3 linked regions of the Paraglaciecola psychrophila 170 genome follow. The protein of the gene in region 2 binds, or shares a complex with, the protein of the main gene of each other region. Links are inferred from orthologs where the notes say so. Each region holds a gene or a part of one and is shown on either strand. Other genes may lie near its edges. The genes, in order: secA, secY and secG.

The links.
Region 1: the proteins of secY (region 2) and secA are in contact, whole or in part, in a crystal structure (PDB 3DIN), measured with the Thermotoga maritima proteins. The link is inferred for Paraglaciecola psychrophila 170 from one-to-one orthologs. Residues at the interface, in WP_004081795.1 of Thermotoga maritima: Glu108, Gly109, Glu110, Glu111, Ala236, Glu237, Arg238, Arg239, Ile240, Thr241, Ile242, Gln243, Tyr244, Ala245, Arg246, Arg247, Val248, Thr249, Gly250, Arg251, Arg252, Val253, Tyr254, Gly256, Ala257, Ser258, Thr259, Tyr260, Leu261, Pro262; in WP_004082002.1 of Thermotoga maritima: Glu261, Ala262, Arg263, Lys300, Ala301, Arg302, Thr303, Ile304, Ile305, Leu323, Tyr324, Asp325, Pro326, Val329, Ser330, Tyr333, Ile336, Lys340, Phe345, Val349, Glu363, Phe364, Tyr374, Ser375, Gly376, Gly377, Glu393, Ile395, Thr482, Ser483.
Region 3: secY (region 2) and secG share a complex: the UniProt entries of both Escherichia coli proteins name them as parts of the sec protein translocase complex. The link is inferred for Paraglaciecola psychrophila 170 from one-to-one orthologs.

What each region holds. Positions count from the first base shown.
Region 1 is NC_020514.1:860,038-863,480, forward strand. Bases 38-3,322 are described here. They hold secA (preprotein translocase subunit SecA), read left to right. Parts: upstream 38-428; coding sequence 429-3,122; downstream 3,123-3,322. Other genes in these bases: C427_RS03795 (M23 family metallopeptidase), read left to right, coding at 38-282; mutT (8-oxo-dGTP diphosphatase MutT), read left to right, coding at 3,210-3,322. Outside these bases: more of C427_RS03795, read left to right, coding at 1-37; more of mutT, read left to right, coding at 3,323-3,443. UniProt on the Escherichia coli protein: Required for protein export, interacts with the SecYEG preprotein conducting channel.
Region 2 is NC_020514.1:4,360,750-4,363,756, reverse strand. Bases 111-2,959 are described here. They hold secY (preprotein translocase subunit SecY), read left to right. Parts: upstream 111-799; coding sequence 800-2,119; downstream 2,120-2,959. Other genes in these bases: rpsK (30S ribosomal protein S11), read left to right, coding at 2,754-2,959; rpsM (30S ribosomal protein S13), read left to right, coding at 2,385-2,741; rpmJ (50S ribosomal protein L36), read left to right, coding at 2,144-2,260; rplO (50S ribosomal protein L15), read left to right, coding at 360-794; rpmD (50S ribosomal protein L30), read left to right, coding at 171-356. Outside these bases: more of rpsE, read left to right, coding at 1-110; more of rpsK, read left to right, coding at 2,960-3,007. UniProt on the Escherichia coli protein: The central subunit of the protein translocation channel SecYEG. Consists of two halves formed by TMs 1-5 and 6-10.
Region 3 is NC_020514.1:3,319,951-3,322,916, reverse strand. The notes cover bases 131-2,938. They hold secG (preprotein translocase subunit SecG), read left to right. Parts: upstream 131-1,243; coding sequence 1,244-1,633; downstream 1,634-2,938. Other genes in these bases: C427_RS14450 (phosphotransferase family protein), read left to right, coding at 2,513-2,938; tpiA (triose-phosphate isomerase), read left to right, coding at 488-1,234; glmM (phosphoglucosamine mutase), read left to right, coding at 131-377. Outside these bases: more of glmM, read left to right, coding at 1-130; more of C427_RS14450, read left to right, coding at 2,939-2,966. UniProt on the Escherichia coli protein: Subunit of the protein translocation channel SecYEG. Overexpression of some hybrid proteins has been thought to jam the protein secretion apparatus resulting in cell death; while this may be true it also results in FtsH-mediated degradation of SecY.

The sequences.
Region 1 (3,443 bases), 3.5 Mb from region 2 along the record:
GGCGAACCAGTTGTGGCTACTGGTGCAGGTATTATTACTTGGTCTGGTTCTCGATATGGGTATGGCGAATTAGTTGAAATCGATCATGGTGATGGTTTAGTTACACGTTACGGGCATAATAAAGTACTTAATGTTAAGATTGGTGACGTAGTAACTAAAGGACAAACTATTGCAGAGATGGGCAACACAGGCCGTTCTACTGGTGCACATGTTCATTATGAGGTCATACGCAAAGGGAAACAACAGGATCCGTTGCCTTACGTATATCGCAAAAGCTCCTAATAATTTGCAGGGGTTAACAACATATTAACGACAATCGGCTCTTATATGCCGATTGTTTTATTTTTAGTACCGGGTTTGTTCATAAATCGTTTGTTATTTGTGCACAATTAAAATTATTAATCATTTAGATTGGAAGCTGTAAATCGATGTTTTCTAGTATTTTCACCAAAATGTTTGGAAGTCGTAACGACCGAACAATAAAAAAGTTGAGCAAGTCCGTTGACCTTATTAATCAGCTAGAAACTGAATACGAAGCCTTAACTGATGAACAGCTTAAAGACAAAACTAGCGAATTCAGAGAACGTTTAACCAAAGAACAGACCACAGAAGATATTATGGTCGAAGCCTTTGCAGTAGTGCGTGAAGCTAGTAAACGAGTGTATGGAATGCGTCATTTCGATGTGCAAATGCTAGGTGGCCAAGTATTACACCAAGGTGAAATTGCCGAAATGCGCACCGGTGAAGGTAAAACCTTAACCTCAACCTTGCCTTCATACCTCAATGCTATTTCAGGCAAAGGTGTGCATGTTATAACCGTTAATGACTACTTAGCCAGCCGAGATGCAGATTGGAGTAGGTCGTTATTTGACTTTTTGGGTTTAACTGTAGGCTGTAATATTCCAGGCTTGAATCATGAGCAGAAAAGAGATGCTTATGCAGCCGACATTACCTACGGTACCAATAACGAGTTTGGTTTCGATTATTTGCGGGACAACATGGCGTTTAGCCCAGGTGATCGTGTTCAAAAGAGTCTTCATTTTGCTGTGATTGATGAAGTTGACTCAATTCTGATCGATGAAGCGCGTACTCCTCTTATCATCTCTGGCCAGGCCGAAGATAGCTCGGAACTGTATCGTAAAATCAATGTGATTATTCCAGAGCTCGTCAAGCAAGAAAAAGAAGATGAAGAAGGTGAAACAGGCGACGGTCACTACACTATTGATGAAAAAGGTAAACAAATCCACTTGACTGAAAATGGTCAGATATTTGTAGAGCAAGTGCTCCAGCGTGAAGGCATTTTACCTGAAGATGAGTCTTTGTTTGCGGCTGCTAATATTTCTTTATTACACCACGTAAATGCTGCGTTACGGGCGCACAAACTCTTCTCTAAAGATGTTGATTACATAGTCAAAGACAACGATATTGTCATTGTTGATGAGCACACTGGACGTACAATGGAAGGACGTCGTTGGTCAGAAGGTTTGCACCAAGCAGTCGAAGCCAAAGAAGGCGTCAACATTCAAAATGAAAATCAAACTTTAGCTTCTATCACGTTTCAGAATTATTTTCGTTTATACGATAAATTGTCTGGTATGACAGGTACAGCTGATACTGAAGCGTTCGAATTTCAGAGTATTTACGGTCTAGATACGGTTGTAATTCCAACCAACCAACCTATGGTTCGAATTGATAAAGCGGATTTGATTTTTTTAACCGCTGAAGAAAAATATGAAGCGATTGTTGAAGATATCCAAGACTGTGTAAAACGCGGTCAACCTGCTTTGGTAGGTACGGTATCGATAGAAAATTCAGAATTAATTTCAGGTATTCTAAAAAAAGAAAAAATCGCACACAAAGTGTTGAACGCTAAATTCCACGAGCAAGAAGCCGATATTATTGCCCAGGCTGGTAAACCCGGGTCTATTACGATTGCTACTAACATGGCTGGTCGAGGCACTGATATCGTTTTAGGTGGTAACTGGCAGGCTGAGATCGATAAAATTCATGATCCTAAGCCAAGTAAAGTTGAAAAAATCAAAGAAGATTGGAAGATTGCACATGACGCGGTCTTAGCATCTGGTGGCTTGCATATTATTGGTACCGAGCGCCATGAATCACGTAGAATAGATAACCAATTACGTGGTCGTTCAGGTCGTCAAGGTGATGCCGGTTCTTCACGTTTTTATTTATCCTTAGATGACGCGTTGATGCGTATATTTGCCTCTGAAAAAATGGGCAATATGATGAAACGCTTAGGCATGGAACGAGGCGAAGCCATAGAGCATCCTTGGGTGACTCGAGCTATAGAAAATGCACAACGCAAAGTTGAAGGTCGTAACTTCGACAGTCGTAAACAACTACTCGAATATGACGATGTTGCTAATGATCAACGCAAAGTTATCTATGAACAACGAAATGAACTATTAGATGAAGGCGAGATTAGCGGTACCATCGAAGCGATTCGTGACGACGTCGTTAAAGGCATACTTGATCAATATATTCCGCCGCAATCGTTAGAAGAAATGTGGGATGTTGCAGGATTAGAAGAACGTTTTAAAGCTGAATTTTTAACTGACATGCCGGTACAGAAATGGCTCGATGAAGATGACAAGTTATATGAAGAAAAACTTCGTGAGCGGGTCTTAGAAGAAGTATCTGCAGCATACAAAAGAAAAGAAGAAGTAGTAGGGCCGGAAGTAATAAGACAATTTGAAAAAGCCGTAATGCTACAAAATTTAGATAGCCATTGGAAAGAACATTTGGCTGCTATGGACCACCTACGTCAAGGGATTCACTTGCGTGGTTATGCACAGAAAAATCCTAAACAAGAATACAAACGTGAATCTTTTGAGCTGTTTTCAGAGATGTTAGAAGCGTTAAAAGTTGAAGTCGTGACTATCTTGAGCAAAGTACAAGTCAAAGCCCAAGAAGATGTTGAAGCCGTAGATGAACAAAGACGTCAAGCAGATAATGCGCCTAAAAACTTCGAGCATCAATCAGCGAGCGAGCCAGAAAAGCCAAGCGCTGCATTACGCCAAGGTCCTAAGGTAGGTCGAAATGATGCTTGTCCTTGCGGTTCTGGCAAAAAATATAAGCAGTGCCATGGTAAATTAAGTTAACCTAAGATTTAAAATCCATTAAAAGTCGGGCTTATGTCCGACTTTTTTATTTCTAAGGATTAGTTTTATTAAATAAAGAGCAACAGTATGAAAATAGTCGAAGTGGCAGTAGGCGTGATCAAATGCGACAACAAGATCTACATTAGCAAACGCGCTAATGAATTACACCAAGGCGGTAAGTGGGAGTTCCCTGGGGGTAAACGTGAAGCCAATGAAAGCATTGAAGACGCGCTAGTCAGAGAGTTATCAGAAGAAATTGGTATACAGGTGACCGCACAAAGCCCATTTATGCTGATAGAGCACGATTATGGTGATAAGAAG
Region 2 (3,007 bases):
GTGCAGTCCTTGAAGTTTCGGGTGTACAAAACGTACTTTCAAAATGTTACGGATCTACCAATCCAATTAACGTTGTGCGTGCAACTATCAATGCGTTGACAGAAATGAATTCGCCTGAGTCAGTTGCCGCTAAGCGTGGATTGTCTGTATCGCAGATTTTGGGGTAATTGATCATGACTAAAATGATTAAAGTAAAGCAAACAAAAAGTTCTATTGGTCGTTTACCTAAGCATAAAGCCACGCTTACTGGTTTAGGTCTTCGTCGAATAGGTCATATTCGTGAGCTAGAAGACACCCCTTCTGTCCGTGGCATGATCAACCGTGTATTTTACATGGTTGAAGTAGTGGAGGAGTAAAAGATGCATTTGAATACTCTTGCTCCTGCACCTGGAGCGAAAAATTCTGGTAAACGTGTGGGTCGTGGTATGGGCTCTGGTCTTGGAAAAACTGGTGGCCGTGGTCACAAAGGTCAAAAGTCTCGCTCAGGCGGTTCGGTAAAACCTGGTTTTGAAGGCGGGCAAATGCCAATCCAACGTCGTCTACCTAAGTTCGGTTTTACTTCACGTAAATCTTTGGTTTCTGACCAAGTTACGTTAAGTGAAATCGCCAAGGTAGAGGGTGATGTGGTATCACTTGAAACTTTAAAAGCAGCAGGTCTTGTTAAGAAAGAAATGTTGTTCGTTAAAGTAATGAAAAGTGGTGACATTTCACGCGCCGTTACGATTAGTGGTTTAAAGGTATCAAAAGGCGCTCTTGAGTCAATCAAGGCGGCTGGCGGTAAAGTAGAGGAATAGGCTAGATGGCTAAACCAGGACAGGATTCAAGCGCCAAAGGCGGATTGAGCGAGCTTAAATCAAGATTGTTGTTCGTACTTGGTGCGATCATAGTTTTTAGGTTGGGTTCTTATGTACCTATTCCTGGTATTGACGCTGCGGTGTTAGCTCAATTATTTGAGCAACAGAAAGGCACAATCGTGGAGATGTTTAACATGTTCTCCGGTGGTGCTCTTGAACGCGCGTCAGTTCTAGCCCTAGGCATCATGCCTTATATTACAGCTTCCATTATTATTCAGTTGATGTCACATATGCATCCGCCGATGATGGAGCTTAAAAAGGAAGGTGAAGCTGGACGTCGTAAAATTAGTCAATACACACGTTACTTTACGTTGGTATTGGCGTCTTTCCAAGCAGTTGGAATCGCGACAAATCTACCAAACCTTATACAAGGTCTAGTGATTAATCCCGGCTTCGGTTTTTACTTTACAGCATGGATAAGCTTAGTCACAGGAACTATGTTCCTCATGTGGTTAGGCGAACAAATTACAGAGAGAGGTATCGGTAACGGTATTTCTATTCTGATTTTTGCCGGTATTGTATCAGGTTTGCCGTCAGCATTAGGTAATGTTGCTGAGCAAGCCAGACAAGGTGAATTGAACTTATTGTTCTTAATGTTAGTGGGTGTCATTATAATCGCCGTCACTTACTTTGTTGTATTCGTAGAGCGTGGTCAACGACGTATCGTTGTTAATTATGCTAAACGTCAACAAGGTCGCAAGGTATTCGCTGCACAAAGCACGCATTTACCTTTAAAAGTGAATATGGCAGGTGTAATTCCTCCTATCTTTGCATCAAGTATTATTTTGTTCCCAGGCACAATTGCAAATTGGTTTGGTCAGAATGAGTCACTATCTTGGTTACAAGATGTGGCGCTTCAGTTGTCCCCTGGGCAACCTTTGTATGTGATGTTGTACGCTGCGACGATTATCTTCTTTTGTTTCTTCTATACTGCGTTGGTTTTTAACCCTCGCGAAACGGCAGATAATTTGAAGAAGTCAGGAGCTTTTGTTCCTGGTATACGTCCTGGTGAGCAAACATCTAAATATGTTGATAAAGTGATGACACGCCTTACCTTGGCAGGTGCACTTTACATAACCTTTATATGTTTAGTGCCTGAGTTCATGTTAATTGCCTGGAACGTTCCGTTCTACTTTGGCGGTACATCGCTGCTGATTATGGTAGTGGTAATCATGGATTTCATGGCGCAGGTACAGACCCATTTGATGTCTAATCAATATGAGTCTGTTCTTAAAAAAGCTAATCTTAAAGGCTATGGCCGCTAAGTTAGCGAATTACGGAGTGATGTTATGAAAGTTCGTGCATCCGTGAAGCGGATTTGCCGTAACTGTAAAATCGTTAAGCGCAACGGTGTTGTGCGTGTGATTTGCAGTTCTGACCTAAAGCATAAGCAAAGGCAAGGTTAATCGACTGGGTTGAGGGTCGTCTAGATACACTAGCGCCTCAATCCTTATTTGCAATTTAGTTATTGGGTAAGTATCCTATCGGGCTTTTTAGGCTAATGACTATAAATTATAAGGAGTACTGTTAATGGCCCGTATCGCTGGCATTAACATCCCTGAGCACAAGCATACTGTAATTGCATTATCAGCAATCTACGGTGTCGGCTCCACACGTGCCAAAAGCATTTGTGTAGCAGCTGGTGTTGCAGAGACAACCAAGATTAAAGATCTTGATGAAGAACAGATTGATAAGCTTCGTGAAGAAGTTGCAAAGTTCACGGTCGAGGGTGACCTTCGTCGTGAAGTATCAATGAGTATCAAACGTTTGATGGACTTAGGTTGCTACCGTGGTATTCGCCATCGTCGTAGTCTTCCTCTACGTGGTCAGCGCACTAAAACTAATGCGCGAACCCGTAAAGGTCCTCGCAAAGCAATAAAACGATAAGCGGGGGATATTATGGCTAAAGCACCAACCAAAACGCGTAAGCGCGTAAAACGTCAAGTTGCTGATGGTATGGCTCATATTCATGCCTCTTTCAACAATACAATAGTGACTATTACTGACCGTCAGGGCAATGCTCTGTCATGGGCAACGTCAGGTGGTTCTGGTTTCCGTGGTTCACGTAAATCTACTCCATTTGCTGCTCAAGTAGCTGCTGAACGCGCTGGTACAGCCGCTCAGGATTACGGTTTGAAAAACATAGAAGTGTT
Region 3 (2,966 bases), 1.0 Mb from region 2 along the record:
TTGGAGGTGAGGGTTCTGGTCATGTGTTAAATTTGGCTGCAGCGTCTACTGGAGATGGAATTGTAGCTGGGCTACAAGTTTTGGCAGCTATGTTACACGCGGACATGACCTTGAATGAATTGAGTCGTGGTATGATTAAATATCCTCAGACGCTGATTAATGTGAGGTTTTGTGAGGGCACTAAACCACTAGAAGAAAAAAGTGTCAAACAAGCGGTGATAGAGGCAGAGAAAAACTTGCGCGATAGAGGCCGGGTATTGTTACGTAAAAGTGGAACTGAACCTCTTGTTAGAGTGATGGTAGAAGCGAATGATGCGCAGGATTCCAGTACTTGGGCTGAACATATTGCTGATGCTGTGCGTAAAATAAGCGATTAGTAAGGTTTACAGAGTATTAATAGGTTCAGGCACTTGTATATTGTCACTGGGTTAGTTAACATCTCGCGCGCTTTTTTATTGGTGTTACATGTGGGATGACGGAGCATAACGTGGAATCAAATAGTCGAAGACAGTTAGTCGCTGGTAATTGGAAGATGAATGGCGATAAAGCTCTGGTTGATAAAGTGCAGAAGCAATTTGCTGCGGCCACTCTTAATAATATGGATGTGGTGATCTGTCCCCCCTTTCCATACTTGGGGCTTTTTGATGGTAAAGTGAAATTAGGTTCTCAAAATATTAGCCAATTTGAATCTGGCGCGCACACAGGTGAAGTGTCTGTTGCCATGCTTAAAGAGTTCAATTGCCAATATGTTATTGTTGGGCATTCGGAACGTCGTGCGGACAATAACGAATCTAGCAGCTTAGTTGCGTTAAAAGTTGAACAGGTATTAAATGCCTATTTAACCCCTATTTTATGTGTTGGCGAACCTGAAGATGTGCGAGACGATGGCACATTGTTCGATTACATCGCTGCGCAGTTAGACACAGTGCTGCTTAAAGTTGGCATAAGCCAATTCGCTGATATCGTTTTAGCTTATGAACCTATATGGGCAATCGGTACTGGTAAAACTGCAAGTCCGGCGCAAGCGCAAGAAGTGCATGCATTTATTCGCGGGCATCTAGCAAAACAAGATAACAACATTGCGGCCAATATAGTTATTTTATATGGCGGCAGTGTTAAAGGTAACAATGCCCAAGAGCTATTTTCTCAGGCAGATGTAGATGGCGGTTTGATTGGCGGTGCCAGTCTAAATCCAGAAGATTTTTTAAGTATTTGCCAAGCGGCAAATCAGTAGAGGCAGCACATGGTTTTTTACGAAGTATTAGTTATTGTTTATTTGATTGTAGCGGTTATGTTGATAGGTTTCGTACTGATTCAACAAGGTAAGGGCGCCGGTATGGGCGCATCTTTTGGAAGTGGCGGTTCGAACACTGTGTTCGGTTCAACAGGATCGGGTAACTTTTTAACTAGAACAACAGCCGTTCTTGCAACATTGTTTTTTGTTATTAGTCTAATATTGGGTAATCAGACAGCAGATAAAGAAAAAGCAGTCGACGAATGGCAAAACCTAGAAGTTCCCATGGCTGAACAAGCTGTTGATTCTGATATTCCAGTTTCTGAACCCTCTATGTCAGCTGCTCCAGGTTCTGATGTACCAGTAACAGAAGCACCTAAAGAAGACGTACCAAACTAGTTTTAAAAATGCGGATGTGGTGGAATTGGTAGACACGCAGCCTTGAGGGGGCTGTGACTTAGGTCGTGAGAGTTCGAGTCTCTCCATCCGCACCAATTATGAAAAAAGGTCTTGGGTTATACCAAGACCTTTTTTTTTGTGCTTTTTTAAACCTGCGATTTAATTATTTATAGCTAGTCGCTACCAGCTATAAGATAAAGAGCACGTTTCGCGCCATCGTCCGATAGTTTTTATAAAGACAAAAAGCATGTGTTGGCGCTTACTGCTTTCCCGCGCGGTGTTCGCATGGCTTTTTTCACACAGCATTCATGCTGTACGACTTACTTTTTGCCTTTAGCAGCAAAAAGTAAGCAAAAATGCTGTTCGCCAAACTATGTTCTTAATCCAATTATTTCTGATATTTAGCAGGTCGTCACAATGTGCTTCCGGCACTCTGCGACTCAATTTGCATCCCTGCAAATTGACCTACTAAATATCAGAAATAATTGGCAAACATAAATACGAGGGTAGAGCAAAAGCATCGAACTCGCCGTTTTTAACAATCATAATAATTATGGCTGTTCGTAATTTGCTGCTTTTTTTGAATTCTGAATTATCTGAAATCAGTTGATTAATAGACGATAAATCGCCTATCTTGGTCCCTCAAGGATATAAAAGAGATGTCAATATGGAAAATATGAGGCATCATCTATTTTTATTATTATGAAAAATGACGTTTGGTTTTTACTTATACTCTGACCACATTTGTACCAGAGGACAAAGCTGAGACCGTAATTCTGGCTCTAGAGGCACTTTCGTAGTAAAGCTAACCTAGCTCCAAGATTTACCGCAAGGTATGGCCGCGCATAGACATGTGCCTAGACACATTTGGATACAGTCATGGTTGACGATGAAAAAGCTCAGAATTTATTCACCGGAACAAAAGATGTTGTCGATACGCTTAAATTTGATGAAGCAAAGCTCATCACATGGATGGAAGCCAATGTTGAGGGCTATGAGGGCCCATTAACGGTTCGTCAATTCAAAGGCGGGCAGTCGAACCCAACTTATCAACTGATTACGCCGAACAAGCAATATGTGATGCGGCGCAAGCCACCGGGAAAATTGTTGCCATCTGCGCACGCGGTGGATCGTGAGTTTCGGGTGATATCAGCGCTGTATCCTTTAGGTTTCCCTGTTGCGAAGCCATATGGCTTGTGCGAAGACACTGACGTCATCGGAACGATATTCTATGTCATGAACATGGTAGAAGGCCGCATCTTTTGGGATGGCACACTGCCGGGAATGGAACCGTCTGAGCGCCATGCGATTTACCAAGCCAAGGTCAAAACGT